Regions from separate parts of the Stenotrophomonas sp. STEN021 genome, predicted to be linked through region 2. Evidence: riboswitches for the same ligand, from Rfam matches in the RefSeq annotation. Region 2 holds a riboswitch; the other holds the start of a gene.
The links. Region 2 has a riboswitch for cobalamin ahead of ACVOL0_RS14410 (ribonucleoside-diphosphate reductase subunit alpha). Riboswitches for the same ligand answer to the same signal wherever they lie in the genome.

Region 1: it holds a riboswitch for cobalamin, as region 2 does, so the genes downstream of both, btuB (TonB-dependent vitamin B12 receptor) here and ACVOL0_RS14410 (ribonucleoside-diphosphate reductase subunit alpha) in region 2, are expected to answer to the same signal.

The regions. Positions count from the first base shown of each region.
Region 1 covers NZ_JBRREH010000035.1:612-9,726, reverse strand. Annotated here, with positions in the region: gene ACVOL0_RS09580 (YagK/YfjJ domain-containing protein) at 1-932, shown strand, start outside; gene ACVOL0_RS09575 (hypothetical protein) at 941-1,783, opposite strand; gene ACVOL0_RS09570 (hypothetical protein) at 2,396-2,500, shown strand; gene btuB (TonB-dependent vitamin B12 receptor) at 2,943-4,814, opposite strand; cobalamin riboswitch at 4,930-5,166, opposite strand; gene cobT (nicotinate-nucleotide--dimethylbenzimidazole phosphoribosyltransferase) at 5,451-6,521, shown strand; gene ACVOL0_RS09555 (histidine phosphatase family protein) at 6,518-7,105, shown strand; gene cobS (adenosylcobinamide-GDP ribazoletransferase) at 7,102-7,854, shown strand; gene ACVOL0_RS09545 (TfoX/Sxy family protein) at 8,011-8,370, opposite strand; gene ACVOL0_RS09540 (GAF domain-containing protein) at 8,367-8,849, opposite strand; gene ACVOL0_RS09535 (phasin family protein) at 9,022-9,115, opposite strand, start outside.
Region 2 covers NZ_JBRREH010000067.1:18,062-27,176, reverse strand. Annotated here, with positions in the region: cobalamin riboswitch at 456-673, shown strand; gene ACVOL0_RS14410 (ribonucleoside-diphosphate reductase subunit alpha) at 943-3,252, shown strand; gene ACVOL0_RS14405 (ribonucleotide-diphosphate reductase subunit beta) at 3,399-4,418, shown strand; gene ACVOL0_RS14400 (acyl-CoA thioesterase) at 4,638-5,042, shown strand; gene ACVOL0_RS14395 (NAD-dependent protein deacetylase) at 5,054-5,914, shown strand; gene ACVOL0_RS14390 (NADH:flavin oxidoreductase/NADH oxidase) at 5,973-7,097, shown strand; gene ACVOL0_RS14385 (LysR family transcriptional regulator) at 7,135-8,073, opposite strand; gene ACVOL0_RS14380 (DUF2798 domain-containing protein) at 8,213-8,476, shown strand; gene purU (formyltetrahydrofolate deformylase) at 8,575-9,115, shown strand, end outside.

The DNA of each region.
Region 1 (9,115 bases), on a different contig from region 2:
ATCGCGCAATGCGTGCGATTGCCAACGCAAGGTGGAGCGCGAATACGGATGTGACTCGCCCGGAAACCTGTCATAAAAGTGTTAATTCCGCTGTCAGGGCGATACGGTCTTGCACGAACATTGATTGTCAAGGAATTCGAGATTTTTATGCAGGGCACAAGCTGAGCCCCTATTTCGAGATTTGGGTAGAGGAGAGGACTGGCTTTCAAACCATGGTAATTGCCGAAAGAAGTTGGAATTCCATCGGTATAAATGAATGGTTCTTGAGAATACGTAAGTTGGTAAAGGGTTCTGATTTTACGAAGGCACTTTCTAACCATGAGCGCGGTGCCAGAAAGAACGCTCTTTCACTCACGGAATATATCGATGGGCTCTACGGGCTTTATGCGAGGTTGTGTGTGGTCAGGTTGGATCTTTCTTACAGTCGTGCTCATCGGGATAGCGTAGGTCCTCTAAATCCCAGTCGCGTAAAGGAAGATCTGACTAGCTTTCTACGTTCCGCGAAGTCGGAATTTCCTGCGCTGGTTGGTTATATTTGGAAGCTGGAATACGGGCAGAGTAAGTCCTACCATATTCATTTCATGGCTTTTTTTGACGGGCATAAGGTTTGTAAGGATGTTGTCGTTGGAAATGTGCTTGGCGATCTGTGGCGTGATTTTGTAACCGGTGGTGATGGGGGATACTGGAACTGCAATGCGAAGAAAACCTACTACGAGCGGATATATGGAGTGGGGGTAGGAATGATCGCGCACGATAATATCGAGAGGCGAGCCTCTCTGTTGCGGGCTGCTATGTATTTGGCAAAGGTCGACTATTATGTAAGGCTTAACGAAAAGGGGGTCGGTCGTATATTTGGGAAAGGTCAACTGCCTGAGCGGCGAGCGAACAAAGTGGGGCGAAAGCGTAAGGCGGGCCCATGCGACGGCTTTTAGGTGCAGTTTCAGGTGCGCATTCTTCGCGTGTTTAACGGTCTCGCCACAATCCTGATGAATTCGGATTTTATAGTTGCGTCCTGGTTGGTCCAGCGTCTCAGCAGCTGCGTAGGGTTCGTACTTTTTCCTGCTTTGCTTTTTCCAAGTTGCGCTGGTCGATCGAAGGATTCTTGATATGATTCTTCGGAGGATAGGCCTAGTCGTCTAACCCATTCCCTATCGTCTATTTGTTCTTCGGGTGCGGGTTCAGTCATTATTGGGAGCAGGACGTGCCAAACGTCCTGCTTCGTCTGATGCGAATTGTCTTCCATCTTATTTAGTTCTTCGATGATCCGTTCTTTCAGGCGTGCGGTCTTGGCGGCTGCGTGTCGTCCACCTCTAGCCGATCGCTCTTGCTTCGTTTCATGCCCGCTAGACATACCCAGATAGTAATTGCATCTGGTCAGAGCAGCCCAAGCTCGCTCGTGGTCAGGTAGTTCATATGCTCGGATGGCTTCGAACCAGAGCGCGATCGCTGCTCGTATCAATACGTAAACTTCAGGCAGATAGCCCTTGGTTTTTAAGAACTCGAAGTCGTCGTCCAGTCGGGTGGCTGTATCGGGGTCATCGATTACTCCAGCGTAGATAGCTTCCCACTCACTTTCGAAAGTTACGTCCTTGTTAAGTAACGGTACGCGTACTTTATAGATTATCTGAATCTGCTCCTTTGCATGTGTTAGGCATGCATCAAGCGTGGGTGTCTTTTCAGTGGTTCGGAACGTTCCGTGTTCGTGCATTTTGTTGCTGCCGGTAGTTGCTATGGGCCAAATGGCAATTGAAGGGGTGTTGCTGGTAGGATTTTTTTGTCGCAAGCCGCAAAGCGATGATGACAAGAGTTGGAGTTCGGAATTCTAATGAACAGCTGATCGGCAGTGGCTGGGTCGGCGTTGTCGTTGTCGCGTCAAGCTTTGCCAGGGGCGGCTTTGACCGTTGAATCAACGCTCGGGGGGACGTCGGATCACCAGCAAGGCCCGGCAAGCCTACAAATTCATCGATGCGCATCGGGACGAGTTCAGTATCCCGATGATGTGTCGTCTGCTTGGGGTTGCTCGAGCCGGTTACTACGCATAGCGTGAACATCCGATTTCCGATCGAGCTCAAGAAGATGCGCGGTTGCTTCGCTTGATACGTGTGAACGGATTACGCGCGCTGTATGGCTATCTCATATGGCACATCCCCGCTTCAAAGCCATATGTCTTGATCCCTAATTTGCTCCAGCGTCAGTTCAGCGTATCGCGCCCAAACGAGTAAGGGTTGACGGATATCACTTGCATCCGCGCGTGGCAGAGTTGGCTGTACCTTGCTGTTGTTTTGGTATTTTCTCAGGCAGGTTTGTTGGTTGGGCTGTCAGACCAACGGTTCACTGAGAACTTGTTCTGGATGCCGTGATGAAAGTCGTGCGCAGCTGACGTCCTCGCAAAACCCTGGTCCACTCAGATCAAGGCTCGCAGTACGGAAGTGATTCATGGCGGCGTTTCTGCACAGACAACTACCTTGAGCCAAGCATGAGCAGACGTGCCAACTGCTGAGACAACGCGGTCGCTGAGTCCTTCTTCGGCAGTTTGAAAAAGGAACGGATAAAAAACGCATCTACGCGAATCGTGACTTGGCGACCTCGGACATATCCGACTCCATCGATGGGATTTACAACCCCTAGACGCCGCCACAGCCATCTGGGCGGGGCAGTCCTGACGAGTTCGAGGCGGCGCATCGCCACCCTCGGTCAGTTGTCCACTAAACCCTGGGAACTCCACTACACAGTAGTCCGCACACGCTCATGCCAAGCAGACATCGGTGCGTAGAGGTACTGCTGCTGCAGTCACGGTCGCCGGTTTCTGAGTCTCGCTGCTTCCGTTTTTTGGAGTATGTCTCCGAGCGCCCGAAGCCCGATTGAGTGCCAAGTCAAAACGAGGGTCGACATGCAGCTGTCGACCCTCTTGTTTCCGTTTACGCCTTCCATGGCGTTGTGGCTTAGTTTGCCTTGCTGTTGTAACGCAGGGTCAGCTGGTACTCGCGGCCCGGCTGGTTGTACCAGGCAACGGTTTCGTACTCGCGGTCGAACACGTTGGCGGCCTTGGCCTGCAGGCTCCAGGCATCGTTGATGGCGTACTCAACGCGCACATCCATGGTGCCGTAGCCAGCCAGACGCACGCTGTTGGCAGCGTTGTCGAAGCGGTGGCTACTGCCGGCGGCGGTCACGCCCAGACGCAGCGGGCCGAAGCTCTTGTCCACGTCCAGACGGCCGCTGGTGCGCGCGCGGCGGGCCAGCAGGTTGTCATAGGTAGCAGCGCCGGAGGTGTGGTCGCGCGGGTCGGTGAAGCTGGCCTGGGCGTTGATGTCGAAACCGGCCAGCGACAGGTAGCCGGTCAGCTCGGCGCCGCGGATGCGGGCTTCGGCAACGTTGACCAGGTCGAAGTTGCTGTCATAGCCGATCAACTGGTCGACGCGGGTTTCATAGGCGTTGAAGGTCCAGTTCCAGTTGTCGGCGTACTGCGCGATGCCGAGGTTCAGGCTCTTGGATTCTTCCGGCTTCAGGTTCGGGTTGCTGAAGCCCGGGTAGTACAGGTCGTTGAAGGTCGGTGCCTTGAAGCCGGTGCCGGCGCTGGCGGTCAGGCGGAAGCCATTGCCGAAGGCAAAGCCGTAGCCCAGGCTGCCGGTGGTGTGGTTGCCGAACTGCTCGTTGTCGTCGTTGCGCACGCTGGCCTGCAGCGAGTGCGCGCCGAACTGGCCCTGGTACTCGGCAAACACGCCAAGGTTGTCGCGCTGGTCGATGTCGAAGGCGGTGGAGCTGGTGACCTTGTCGTTCTGCCAATCAGCGCCAGCGGTGATCTGCTGGCCTTCGGCGAAGCTGAAGTCGCCCTGCACACTGGCGGTGTCGCGGCGGGTATCGAAGGCGCTGGCGAAGCTGCGGGTGCCAGTGCTGGCATCCGCAAAGTAGTTGTCGGCCTGGTCGCGGTTGCGGCCAACCTGTGCGCTCAGGCGGAAGCGCTCGGATGCAGCCCAGGCGAGCTTGGCACCGTAGACCTGCTGGCGGTTGTCGGCTTCGTTGCCGCCGAAGATGCTGCCGTCGTATTCGTTGAAGCTGTCGGCGTTGAGCACATGGCCTTCCAGGCTCAGCGTGTCGGTCAGGGCATAGCCACCGCGCACGTTGATGGAGGTGTTGCGGTAGCCATCGCGGTCCGGCTCATCGGCGAAGCAGCCAGCGCCCCAGCCAGCGGCGGTGCCGCGGCAGGCGTTGATGCCGTCGGTCTTCTGGTAGCCGCCCTGGGCCGAGATCCAGCCGCGCTCACCGCGGTTGCTGAAGCCGGCGCTGACCTGGCGCAGGTTGTTGCTGCCGGCGGTGATCGCCAGGTTCTGCTGCAGGCCCTGGCCAGCGTTGCGGGTGAAGATCTGGATCACGCCGCCGATGGCCTCGGAGCCGTACAGGCTCGAACGCGGGCCCCGCACGATTTCAATGCGCTCGATCTGGTCAACCGGCAGGTCCTGCAGGGCGGCCATGCCGCTGGTGGCCGAGGCCACGCGCACGCCGTCCACAAGCACCAGCACCTGGTTGGAGTTGCTGCCGCGCAGGAACAGCGAGGTGATCTTGCCGTTGCCGCCCTGGTTGGCGAAGTCCAGGCCCGCGCGGCCGCGCAGCAGGTCCTGCAGCGAGTTGGCCTGGCTGTGGTCGATCTGCGCACGGTCGATGACCTGCACCGGCACCACGCTGTTCTCGATGGAGATCGGGGTACGGGTGGCGGTGACGGTGACGTCGTCCAGTTCGGTTGGTGCGTTCTGCGCGGCAGCAACGCCCGGCAATGCCAGGGCAAGGGCGAGCGAAAGGGTGTGGTAAGACAGTTTCATGGAAGCTCCTGGGCCTGCACGCTCCCGCGCAGGCGGATTGGGGAGGCTGCCAGAAGAGGGAGAAGACGGAGGCGGCGCACACGGCGCTACAGCCGCCGCCATGCCCTCCGCATCGCAACCAGTCGGCTTCCGGGCCGGTCTCCGGACTCGCAGGCGAGGCGGCGTGGGCCGCTTCCGTCCAGACGCCTTCCCGTGCCGTGCACAGTGGCGCCATGTCTGGACTTGTCCTGCTTACCGTTGCGGGGGCAGTGCCGGAATGGCGACATGCTGGAGTTCCAGCAGTGCGCGGCACCGGCTTCCCGTTTCAACCGACCGGCAATGCCGGTCGGTCACCCGAAAGTGCGCGCATTCTATGCCATTGCCGCCAGCGTTGCCGGAATGGGCGGCAACGGCCGGCATGGCGCGGACTCTGTAACCGGGGTTCAAGGTAGCCCGGGTAAGCGCATGCGCACCCGGGAAGTGCAGGGCGCCGCAGGCCTGCAGCGGTGCTGCAATCTCGTTCCCCGGCTGCGCTGCGCTTACCCGGGCTACGTGTTGCATGAGTTCGATTTGATTGGGGGCTGGCGAAACAAGCCCTGCGCAGCACTGTTGCCGAGTGGCTAGAATGCGCGCTGCAAACGCAGTATCGGAAGTGTCGTGACAGAAACATGGTACGGGCAGGCCTGCGGCCAGCCTTCGCAGGAATACCGGCAGCGCGCCCTGCTGCGCCAGCGCCAGCTGACCAAGCCGGAAGGCGCCCTGGGTCGTTTGGAGACATTGGCCGTTGAACTGGCTGCGCTGCAAGGCGTGGATCAGCCGGTGGCGCAGCGTGTGCCGGTGGTGGTGTTCGCAGGCGACCACGGCGTGACCGCGCAGGGCGTGTCGGCTTACCCGGCCGAAGTGACGGTGCAGATGCTGCACAACTTCGCCGGCGGCGGTGCTGCCATTGCGGTGCTGGCGCGCGAACTGGGCCTGCCACTGCACGTATGGGATGTGGGCAGCCGCGCCACCACAGCGATTGCCGGCGTGGTCAGTGCCAAGACCCTGCATGGTACTGCTGACTTCAGCGCAGGCCCGGCGATGTCGGCAGTCGATCTGGACTCTGCCTTCGATGCGGGTCGCCGCGCGGTGGAGGCTGCCTGCGCCGATGGTGCGGATTTGTTGGTGTTCGGCGAGATGGGCATCGGCAACACCACCGCTGCGAGTGCCATCGCTGCCGTACTTGGCCCGTTGCCATTGGACGAGTTGGTTGGCGCCGGTACTGGCCTTGACGCGGTGCGCATGGTTCAGAAGAAGAATCTGATCGCACGCGCGCTGAGCCTGCATGGTGACGCGATCAACACGGCCGAGTCGCCCGCGTACGAAGCATTGCAACGTGTAGGTGGATTGGAGATCGCTGCGATAACTGCGGCGATGATCGCCGCTGCGCAACGGCGCATCCCGGTGCTGGTGGATGGCTTCATCGTCTCTGCGGCAGCGTTGGCGGCAGTCCGCATCAATCCCAGCCTGCGGCCGTGGCTGCTGTTCTCGCACCAGTCGGCCGAGCGTGGTCACATCCGCCTGTTGGAGGCATTGCAGGCGCAGCCACTGCTGTCACTGGACCTGCGCCTTGGCGAAGGCTCCGGTGCCGCGCTCGCGTTGCCGCTGGTACGCATGGCCTGTGCCCTGCACAACAGCATGGCGACGTTCGCCGAGGCAGCTGTTGCCGACCGCGGTGGCGGCCGATGATTCTTGATCTGATGCGGCACGCCTCCACCGGGCGTGCCGGCCACCTGGACGGACGTACCGATCCGCCTTTGATCGAAGGCGCGATGGACACGCTGTACCGCTGCCATGCCGGCATTGGCTGGAGCCGGGTGATCACTTCACCGCGTCGGCGCGCGCTGGATACCGCGCATGCATTGGTGGCTGGCAGCAACCAGTTCTGCGAGATCCATCCGGACTGGGCCGAGCTCGACTTCGGCGATTGGGACGGGCTGCATTTTGACGAAGTTCCTGCCGATCAGCTTGCTGGCTTCTACAGCGAACCGCACGATGTGGTGCCGCCCAACGGCGAGTCCTGGCAGCAGTTCCAGGCGCGTGTGGAAGCGCAGTTGCATCGCTTGGTGGACGAAGACGATGGCGACGGCCAGCCGGTGCTGGTGGTCAGCCATGCCGGCGTGTTGCGGCTGGTGGTGTCGCGCGTCTGTGGGATGAGCCTGTCCTCGCTGTGGGCGATGCGCATCGATTACGGCACCCGTGTGCGCCTGCGCGTGGAGCGTGGCGAAGACGGCCAGTTGTGGGGTGAACTGCTGGAGTTGCGACAACCATGATTGGACGCCGCCTGATCCTTGCCATTCAATTCCTGACCCGGCTGCCGACACCGCAGGTGCGCGACTTCCGCCAGGAGGACCTGAGCAGGTCGGCGGTGTACTACCCCTTGGTTGGCGCCATTATCGGCGTCCTGCTGGCGCTGCCGCTGTATGGCCTGTCGGATCGGCCATGGCTGGCAGGTGCGCTGACCTTGTTGATGTGGGTATGGGTGACAGGCGCGCTGCATCTGGATGGCCTGGGCGACGTTGCCGATGCCTTCGGTGCCGCCCATCGCAATCCGCAGCGCTTCCTGGAAGTGCTCAAGGATCCGCGTATGGGCGTGTTCGGCGTGGTCACGCTGATCATGCAGCTGCTGCTCAAGTTCGTGTTGTTGACCGAGCTCGCGGTGGGCCCGTTGTGGTTCGGCATCGTGCTGGTGCCGGCGTGGGCGCGCTGGGGCACCTTGTGGTGGAGCCAGCGCATACCGTCGCTGCACGCTGATGGTATGGGCGAGCGCTTCTCCTGGCAGCTGCGACCGTCGGCGATGTGGTTGTGGGCAGTGTTGCTTGCCGGGATCAGCGTGGTGTTTGCGTGGCCGCTGTTGACGGCATTGCTGCTGGTGCCGCTGGTAGCGCTGTGGTGGAAGCGCAAGCTGGGTGGCATCTCCGGCGATGGGCTGGGTGCAAGCGTGGAAGTAGTGGAGACCTTGCTGATGCTGGCGCTGGTAGTCCTCGCACCGCTAGCCACTGGATTTGTGGGAGTGTTGTAGGAGCGGCGTAAACCGCGAAGCCACAGCTGCATCCGGAGGCATGTAACTCGAACCACCTGCGCCCATTGCTGTGCGACCTGATGGATAGCGAGCTTCGCGGTTTACGCCGCTCCTACAAAAGCCGCCCGCCGTTCCCACAAAAACTGATGCTCCGCTTCAATCCTCGAAGCGGATCTCGGTGGTCTCTTCTTCGTCGGCATCGGCCTGCATATGCGTTTCATGCACCGGCCCGGCCTGCTGTTCCGCGCGCGTGGTGGGCAGGGCGCCGGCGGCGACTTCATACTCCGCCACCAGTTGCTGGCGACGCGCCTCGGGTATTTCCTGCCAATGGCAGCCGACCAAGGCGCCTTCCAGCGAATACAGCAGGTTGAGGCTGGGCTTGAAGCCAGCGCGGCGTACTTTCATGAACGCTGCAACCGGGCCAATCGCACTCAAATCCTGCTCGCTGCGCAAACCAACCTGACGCAGCCAGGCTGCACTCTTGGGGCCGATGTTGCGCAGCTTGGGTGCGCTCATTGCAGCGCCTCGACAAACACCTGGGCGATGGCTTCCAGCCCCAGCTGGTCGTCGGCATCGAAACGCGCGAGCACCGGGCTGTCGATATCGAACACGCCGATCAGCGTGTCGTTGTGGACCAGGGGTACGACCAGCTCCGAGCGTGAGGCCGAGTCGCAGGCGATGTGGCCTGGGAAAGCGTCCACATCCTCGATGCGCTGGGTCTGGCGGCTACTGGCAGCGGCGCCACACACGCCCTTGGACAGCGGAATGCGCACGCAGGCCGGCAGGCCCTGGAACGGGCCAACCACCAGTTCCTTGCCGTCGTAGAAGTAGAAGCCCACCCAGTTGAGCTGTGGCAGCGCGTGGTAAACCAGGGCCGACAGATTGGCGGCATTGGCAATGCGGTCAGCTTCGCCATGGACAAGGGCGCGGGCCTGGGCCAGCAGCTGGGCGTACTGTTCCGGCTTGCTGCCGGTGAGCGTGTCGGTGTTGAACATCTTGGGAGTCTAGCCGCTGCGTGGTCGTCGATTTTGCCAGCCGCTGCCGCCGAGCGCAGCCATCGGCAATGGAATGCTGGATCGCAGGCAAAAAAAGACCCGGCAGCGGGAGGGAGCTACCGGGTCTGGGATTGCGCGGGGGAGGGACCGCGCAAATTCTGTTGTCTGGGTATCAGCGCGTCTTGCGCTCGGGTTTGGCAGCGAAAGGCTGGCGAACCAATGCGCCCAATGCCTCGCCGGTCTTCAGGCTGAGCCCGACCACTTCC
Region 2 (9,115 bases):
CCTTTCGGGGCAATTGGCCTTTCCGGTTCCCCCCCCTGCCTCGCTGGGCGCGCCACTACCAAAAGCTGGCGTTACCGCGCGGGCAACGGAATGCTGTTGTCCCGGCCGTGCTCGCGCGTCGCCATCGTCGCGCCATCGCCGCTCACGTGCTTCATCTGCAGTGTGGCAACGGGCAGCAGGTGCATGGCGGCGAACTCGTGGCGGGAGGGTACGGCCAGCTTGGCGGCTCGTGGCAGGAGCTGCGTCGGCCGGAAGTCACACCCGGAAATTTCATCAGAAATTTACGTATTCAACGCAGGTAGTTTTCCTACAAAAAAACTCTGCAAAAGGCTTGACTGCGCACTCCGTTCAAGCAGGTTGAAGTGTCCGGCCCGGGCGGCAGACAGCCCAAGCCTTGTGCCGCAAGGCTTGGCAAAGAAATACTAGATTTGGTGTTGACCCTGTAATACACCCCCACTATCTTGTGCTCCGTCGGTTCTGGCGGGATTTTTCCGTCGGATTAATAGGGAAGCTGGTGATGCCTTCAAGGCTAGTCCGGCACTGCCCCGCAGCGGTAATTGGGAACGACCCCGCCAACAGCACTGAGGCACAGGCCTTGGGAAGCGGCGGAGTAGGAGAAGGCCCCCGCCTTCCTGCCCATGAGTCCGAAGACCTGCCGACAGCCACGCGATGCACACCGCGTGGTGCCGGCTGCGGTGTCTTCGAGGGGAAGACGGCTGGTGACGTGGTGCCGTACGGCTGTTGACCCGAGGGTCGCGCAGTCGCGGCTGCTGCGACGCCGTCCTTCCATGCTCGCTGCTCCGTACCGGCTCTGCTTCCTGCGCGGGCAGGAGCTGCGTGCATAACGTTTGCAAGGACACCATCGTCGTGACTGCCACTCATACTGACGTCGCTCCGGCTGAGGCCGGTTTTGAACTGACCCCGCCGCCGACCGCCACCGCCATGAGCGTGACCAAGCGCAATGGCAGCACCGAGCCGGTAGACCTCAACAAGATCGTCCGCGCCATCCAGCGTTGCTGCGAAGGTCTGCACGCGGTGGACCCGATGCGGGTGGCCACACGCACCATCTCCGGCCTGTACAACGGCGCCAGCACCCAGGAACTGGACGAGCTGTCGATCCGTACCGCCGCCCTGCTGATCGGCGAAGAACCCGAGTACGGCCGCTTGGCCGCGCGTCTGCTGGCCAACTTCATCGGCAAGGAAGTCTCCGGCCAGGAAATCCATGCGTTCTCGCAGTCTGTCGGCCGTGGCCACGAAGTCGGCCTGATCAACGACCGCCTGCTCAACTTCGTGCAGGTCAATGCACGCAAGCTCAACGACGCGATCGATCCGTCCTACGACCTGAACTTCGATTACTTCGGCCTGCGCACCATGTATGACCGCTACCTGCTGCGGCATCCGCATACGCGCAAGGTCATCGAAACCCCGCAGCAGTTCTTCCTGCGCATCGCCAGCGCGCTGAGCGAGGACGTGCCCGAAGCACTGGCGCTGTACCAGCGCCTGGGCAGCCTGGACTACCTGCCGTCCAGCCCGACCCTGTTCAATGCCGGCACCAGCCACGAGCAGCTGTCCTCGTGCTTCCTGCTGGACTCGCCGCAGGATTCGCTGGAATCCATCTACGACCGCTATGCGGATATCGCCCAGCTGTCCAAGTTCAGCGGCGGCATCGGTGTCAGCTATACCCGCGTGCGTTCGCGCGGCTCGCTGATCAAGTCCACCAACGGCCACTCCAACGGCATCGTGCCGTGGCTGAAGACGCTGGATTCCTCGGTGGCTGCGGTCAACCAGGGCGGCAAACGCAAGGGCGCGGCCTGCGTGTACCTGGAAACCTGGCACGCCGATATCGAGGACTTCCTCGAATTGCGCGACAACGCCGGTGACGATTCGCGCCGCACCCACAACCTCAACCTGGCCAACTGGGTGCCGGACCTGTTCATGCAGCGCGTCGAGGTCGACCAGGAATGGTCGCTGTTCGATCCGCGCGTGGTGCCGGAGCTGACCGACCTGTTTGGCCCGGCCTTCGAGCAGGCTTATGTGCAGGCCGAAACCCAGGGCAAGGCGCGCAAGACCGTGTCGGCACGCAAGTTGTACTCGCGGATGATGCGGACCCTGGCCGAGACCGGCAACGGCTGGATGACGTTCAAGGACAAGTGCAACCTGGCCAGCAACCAGACCCTGCGCGCCGGCAACGTGATCCACCTGTCCAACCTGTGCACCGAGATCCTGGAGATCACCTCCAACGACGAGACCGCGGTCTGCAACCTGGGTTCGATCAACCTCGGCAACCACCTCGACGCACATGGCGATTTCGATTTCGAGAAGCTGGCCGAGACCGTGCGCCTGGCCGTGCGCCAGCTTGACCGCGTCATCGACCTGAACTTCTACCCGATCGAAACCGCACGCCGTGGCAACCTGCGCTGGCGCCCGGTGGGCCTGGGTTGCATGGGCCTGCAGGACGTGTTCTTCCGCAAGCGTCTGGCGTTCGACTCTGCCGAAGCACGCACGCTGTCGACCAAGATCGCCGAGACCATCTATTTCCACGCGCTGGAAGTGTCCTGCGAACTGGCCCAGGAACGCGGCAAGCACCCCTCGTTCAACGACACCCGCGCCTCCCATGGCGAGCTGCAGTTCGACGCCTGGAATGTGGTGCCGGAAGACACCGCGCGCTGGGACGCACTGCGTGAGCGCATCAAGCAGCATGGCCTGCGCAACTCGCTGATGATCGCGATCGCGCCGACCGCGACCATCGCTTCCATCGCCGGTTGCTACGAGTGCGTCGAACCGCAGGTCTCCAACCTGTTCAAGCGCGAAACCCTGTCTGGCGACTTCCTGCAGATCAACCGCCACCTGGTGGCCGAGTTGAAGCAGCTGGGCCTGTGGACGCCGGAAGTGCGTGATGCGATCAAGCTGGCCGACGGTTCCATCCAGAGCCTGCAGCAGATCCCGGAAACCCTGCGCCACATCTACCGCACCGCATGGGAACTGCCGATGCGTTCGCTGATCGACATGGCCGCCGCGCGCGGTGCTTATATCGACCAGTCGGCCTCGCTCAACCTGTTCATGGAAAGCCCGAACATCGGCGCGATGTCGTCCATGTACATGTACGCCTGGAAGCAGGGCATCAAGACCACGTATTACCTGCGCTCGCGTCCGGCCACCAAGATCGCCAAGACCACGGTCAGCAGCTACACCCCGGTGGAAGCCGTGGCCTGCTCGCTGGAAAACCCGGAAGCCTGCGAAGCCTGCCAGTAACGCTCAAAGCCCCTCTCCCGCCCGCGGGAGAGGGGTTGGGGTGAGGTCGCTCTTAGCAGCACGTAGCGCCAACCCCCAGGAACCAACCCTCATCCGGCGCTGCGCGCCACCTTCTCCCGCAGGGAGAAGGGAAAGGAGAAACCCCCATGTCCAATGAATCCCGCCAAATGCTGCTCGATCCCGGTTTCGAGCTGACCCTGCGTCCGATGCGTTACCCGGACTTCTACGAGATGTACCGCAACGCGATCAAGAACACCTGGACGGTGGAGGAGATCAATTTCCAGATCGACATCACCGACCTGCACCAGAAGATGTCGCCGGCCGACCAGCACCTGATCCACCGCCTGGTCGCGTTCTTCGCCACCGGTGACTCGATCGTGTCGAACAACCTGGTGCTGAACCTGTACCAGCACCTCAATGCGCCGGAAGCGCGCATGTACCTGTCGCGCCAGCTGTACGAAGAAGCACTGCACGTGCAGTTCTATCTGACCCTGCTGGACAACTACCTGCCGGACCCGGAAGAGCGCTTCAAGGCCTTCGCCGCGGTGGAGAACATCGATTCGATCAAGAAGAAGGCGGCGTTCTGCTTCAAGTGGATCGACGCGTTGCAGGAAACCAAGCGCCTGGAAACCCGCGACGACCGTCGCCAGTTCCTGCTCAACCAGATCTGCTTTGCTGCCTGCATCGAAGGCCTGTTCTTCTTTGCCGCCTTCGCCTACGTGTACTACTTCCGTTCGCGCGGCCTGCTGCCGGGCCTGGCCTCGGGCACCAATTGGGTGTTCCGTGACGAGAGCTGCCACATGGAGTTCGCGTTCGAGTGCGTGCGCAAGATCCGCGCCGAAGAGCCCGACCTGTTCGACGCGAAGATGGAGCAGGAGGTCTACCAGATGCTGGAGGAGGCCATCGATTGTGAAGTGCAGTTCGCCGAGGACGTGCTGTCCGGTGGCGTGGCCGGCATCTCCACCCGCGACATGCGCGAGTACCTGCAGCACTGCGCCGACAACCATTTCCTGAAGCTGGGCATGGCCAAGAAATACAACGTGCGCAACCCGCTGCCGTTCATGGAGCTGCAGGACGTGCAGGAACTGACCAACTTCTTCGAGCGCCGCGCCTCTGCCTACCAGGTGGGCGTGCAGGGCGAAGTCGCGTTCGATATGGCGTTCTGATTGACTCCCTCCCTTTCGCCGCAGGTGAAGGGGAGCGCGTTTGTCTCCCTCCCTTGCGCGAAGCGCAGGGGAGAGTTGGGGAGGGGGGCTTTGCAGGCTTCTGAGCCTTTATCGGCTTCGCGGCTCACGCCGCTCCTGCAAAAGCTATCTGCAGCTGCGTACACAAGCTGCACAGCTTTGCGGGCGTATCATCGGCGCCAACTTACAGGTGATACCCCCATGACCCCCATCGTCAACACCAATCCGCCGGTCGAAGTCCGCATGGCGGAAATCGTATTTCCCAACCACGCCAACCATATGGGCACGCTGTTCGGCGGCCAGGCGTTGGCCTGGATGGACAAGGCGGCCTTCCTTGCCGCCGCGCGCTATTCCCGTTGCACCGTGGTGACCGCACGCTCGGACCAGGTCGATTTCAAACTGCCGATCCGCATCGGGCAGATGGTGGAAACCATCGGCCGGGTGGTCCAGGTCGGCCGCAGCTCGATGCATGTGGAAGTCGAGCTGATTGCCGAAGACCTGCACAGCGGTGAGCGTGAGCTCTGCACCAAGGGCAGCTTCGTGATGATCGCGCTCGATGGCGAAGGTCATCCAACCGCTGTGCCGGCGTTGCCAGTGCAGGCCTGAGCTGCACGACGGTGACCACTTCATCGGCACAGGCAGGGCGCTTATCGCCGGCAGTGATCACCAAGCTGCCGCAGTTCATTGCCGGTCACCGGCGCCTGTTCATCGTCACCGGTGCTGGTTGCAGCACTGATTCCGGCATTCCCGACTACCGCGACAGCGATGGCCAATGGAAGCGCACACCGCCGGTGACCTACCAGGCCTTCATGGGCGAGGATGCAACCCGCAAGCGTTACTGGGCGCGCAGCCTGCTGGGCTGGCCGCGCTTCGGCCACGCGCTGCCCAATGGCACGCACCATGCGCTGGCTGCATTGGAGGCCGATGGTCGCATCGAGCTGCTGCTGACCCAGAACGTGGATTGCCTGCATCAGGCAGCGGGCAGCCAGACCGTTATCGATCTGCACGGTCGGCTGGACCAGGTGCGCTGCATGGGCTGCGAAGCACGCAGTTCGCGCGAGTTGCTGCAGCAACGTCTGCTGGATGCCAACCCCGGTTGGGACGTACTGGAAGCGGGCATCGCGCCCGATGGTGATGCCGATCTGGAAGCCGATTTCTCCGCTTTCAGCGTGCCTGCCTGTGACGCATGTGGCGGCGTGTTGAAGCCGGACGTGGTGTTCTTCGGCGAGAACGTGCCGCGTGAGCGCGTCGCGGCGGTGCACGAGCACCTGCAGCGTTCCGATGCGGTGTTGGTGTTGGGTTCGTCGTTGATGGTGTACTCGGGTTTCCGCTTCGTCGATGCCGCCGCCAAGGCCGGTTTGCCGATAGCCGCGGTCAACCTCGGCCGCACCCGTGCCGATCACCTGCTGTCGCTGAAGGTGGAAATGCCGTGCGCCCAGGCACTTGCCTTCCTGTTGGACGGTACCAAGACGCAGTGATCCATCACCCCGGTTGAATCAGGGCCTGCTACGGCGTGCAATGAGCGCCCCACTGTTGATGGACGTCTCCCACGTGAGCACGCTTTTCTCACCGTTGTCGCTAGGTCCGCTGTCTCTTGCCAACCGCATCGTGATCGCGCCGATGTGCCAGTACTCGGCACAGGACGGGCAGGCGACCGATTGGCATACGATCCACCTCGGCCAGCTTGCACAGTCCGGCGCCGGTCTGTTGATCATCGAAGCCACCGCGGTCGAGCCGCGTGCGCGCATCAGTTGGGCCGATCTGGGGTTGTGGGACGATGCCACCGAGGCGGCCCTGGGCAAGGTGCTGGCATCGACGCGACGCTGGTCGAACATGCCGATCGGCGTGCAGCTGGCACATGCCGGGCGCAAGGCGTCCACCGCACGTCCATGGGACGGCGGTGGTGCGATAGCCCCGGATCAGGAACATGGCTGGCAGGTGCTGGCCCCATCGGCGCTGCCGTTCAAGGCAGGTGACCCGACGCCTGAAGCCTTGGACAGTGCCGGCATCGATGCGGTAGTTGAGGACTTTGTTGCAGCCTCCCAGCGCGCAGTACGCCTGGGTTTGGATCTGATCGAGCTGCACGCCGCGCATGGCTACCTGCTGCATCAGTTCCTGTCGCCACTGAGCAACCAGCGTGATGACGCGTATGGCGGCTCGCTGGAGAATCGCATGCGCTTGCTGCTGCGGGTATTCGATGCGGTGCGTGCGGTGGTGCCGGCCAATGTGGCCCTGGGTGTGCGCATCTCCGCCACCGATTGGGTGGACGGCGGTTGGGATGTCGCGCAGAGCATCGTGCTGGCCAAGGCGCTGGAGGCACGCGGCAATGATTTCCTGCATGTTTCCAGCGGCGGACTTGATCCGCGCCAGCAGATTCCGGTCGAGCCCGGCTACCAGGTGCCGCAGGCTGCGGCGATCAAGGCGGAAATCGGCACGCCGGTGATCGCGGTGGGCCTGATCACCGAGCCGGTGCATGCCGAGGAAATTCTGCTTGAAGGCAAGGCCGACGCGATTGGTATCGCCCGCGGCATTCTGTATGACCCACGCTGGCCTTGGCATGCCGCCGCGGCGCTGGGTGCGCAGGTGACGGTTGCACCGCAGTATCTGCGTAGCGAGCCGCATGAGGCGCGTGGGCTGTTCAAGCTCGCCAGGCAGGGCTGACTTTCGGCGAAGGCGCCAGCGGCGCGACCGCTGGCGCTCAGGCGTGGTCGATGTCGATGCGCCAGGCCGGCGGCAGGGCATCGAGGATGTGCTGCAGCAGCGAGCGCACTTTCGGGGTCCGGTCGCGGCGGTCGCTGACGCACAGGAACAAGCGCATCGGCTCCGGCGAGGCGTGTACATCGGTAGCGGACTCGCTCTGGAACAAGGCCTGCAGTTCGCCGCGGGCCAGATACGGTGCGGCGACGAAGGCTGCCAAACGGGTGACGCCGCCGCCGCGGGCCGCCATCGCTGCCAGTGCATCGATATCGTCACTGACCAAGGCCGGTTGCACTTCGGCATCAAAGCGCAGGCCGTCGCGGACGAAACCCCAGCGCAGGTAGCGCCCATCCAGTGGGTAGCGGAACAACAGGCAGCGATGCTCGCGCAGCTCTTCGGGGGTACGCGGGAGGCCGGCAATGGCCAGATACGCCGGTGCGGCACAGAACACGAACGGCACCTGCGCGATGGGCCGTGCCACCAATCCCTCTTCCAGTTGCGGTTCGATGCGGATGCTGACATCCACGTCCTCATGGGCGTGATCGACGCTGCGGTCGGCCAGCAGCAGCTCCATTTCCAGGCGTGGATAGCGCTGCTGCAGGGCTGGTAGCAACGGCGCGAGCACGTGGCGGCCGAACGCCGCGCTACTGGCGATGCGTAGCCGGCCTGACGGTATGGCGTCGGGATCGGTCACCGCTGCCTGCGCGCGTTGCAGGTCGCGTTCAATATGCCGCACCTGCGCCAGATACAGCGCCCCGCGTTCGGTCAGGGCCAGCTGGCGGGTGGTGCGGTTGAACAGGCGTATGCCCAGGTGCGCTTCCAGGCGTGCGATGTTCTGGCCCACAGCTGCGGCACTGATGCCCAGGGTGCGCGCGGCGCCGGCCAGACTGCCGGCGTCGGCGGTGCGGATGAAGCTGCGGATGGCGTGGAGGATGTTCATGCCAGGTGGCATTTTCCGGGAGGATTACAAAGTAAATCTTTATAAAGCCCCAAGCCGACGCGATCTAGCCGTCCCCCGGCCCGCCGACTATCGTGCCCGGCCCGCAGCGCCTGATTGCTGCATGCATGGACCTCGCTGGATGCCAGACCCCCGTTCCGTCGCCGTTGCCCGCTGGAAATTGCATGCGCGCGCCACGCCTGTTGTTTTCGCGTTCTTCATGGCCTCGATCATGGCCATGCTGATGTGTCTGGTGATCACCGCCGCCAATGCCGGCATCGATGGCCAGTTCCCGGCGCGGGTGCTGTCCGCCTATTGCCTGGCGATGCCGACCGCCTTCTGCTGCGTACTGGTGGTGCGGCCCCTGGTGATGCGGCTGGTGGCGTTGACGGTGCATCCGCACTGAGCAGGTCGACGGACAAACCGTGTCAGCTGCAACTGTCTTTGCTGGAAATCGACTGGAACGGTTACTTTCCACGACCCCACTGATAAATGTTGTTGGCCATGCGTCCTGATTTCATCCTGACCCTTTCCTGCCCTGACCGCACCGGTATCGTCTACGGCGTGTCCGGCCTGCTGTTCGAGACGGGCTGCAACATCCTTGATGCCCAGCAGTTTGGTGACGATGAAAGTGGTCGCTTCTTCCTGCGCGTGCACTTCGACATGCGCAAGGCCGGTGATGAGCCGTTGGTGCGCGCGCGCCTGCAGGAGCTGGGCGCCTCGTTCGCGATGCAGTGGGAGTTGCACGACGCGCGCCGCCGCGCGCGCTTGCTGGTCTTGGTCAGCAAGCAGGGCCATTGCCTCAATGACCTGCTGTTCCGCACCCATAGCCGCCAGCTGAAGGTGGATATTGCCGCGGTGGCCTCCAACCACAACGACTTCGCCGCGCTGGCCGGTTCCTACGATGTGCCTTTCCATCATTTGCCGGTGGACGCCGAAAACCGCGAACAGCAGGAGCAGCAGATCATCGATCTGGTCGAGCGCGAGCGCATCGATCTGGTGGTGCTGGCGCGTTACATGCAGATCCTGTCGCCGCGCCTATGCC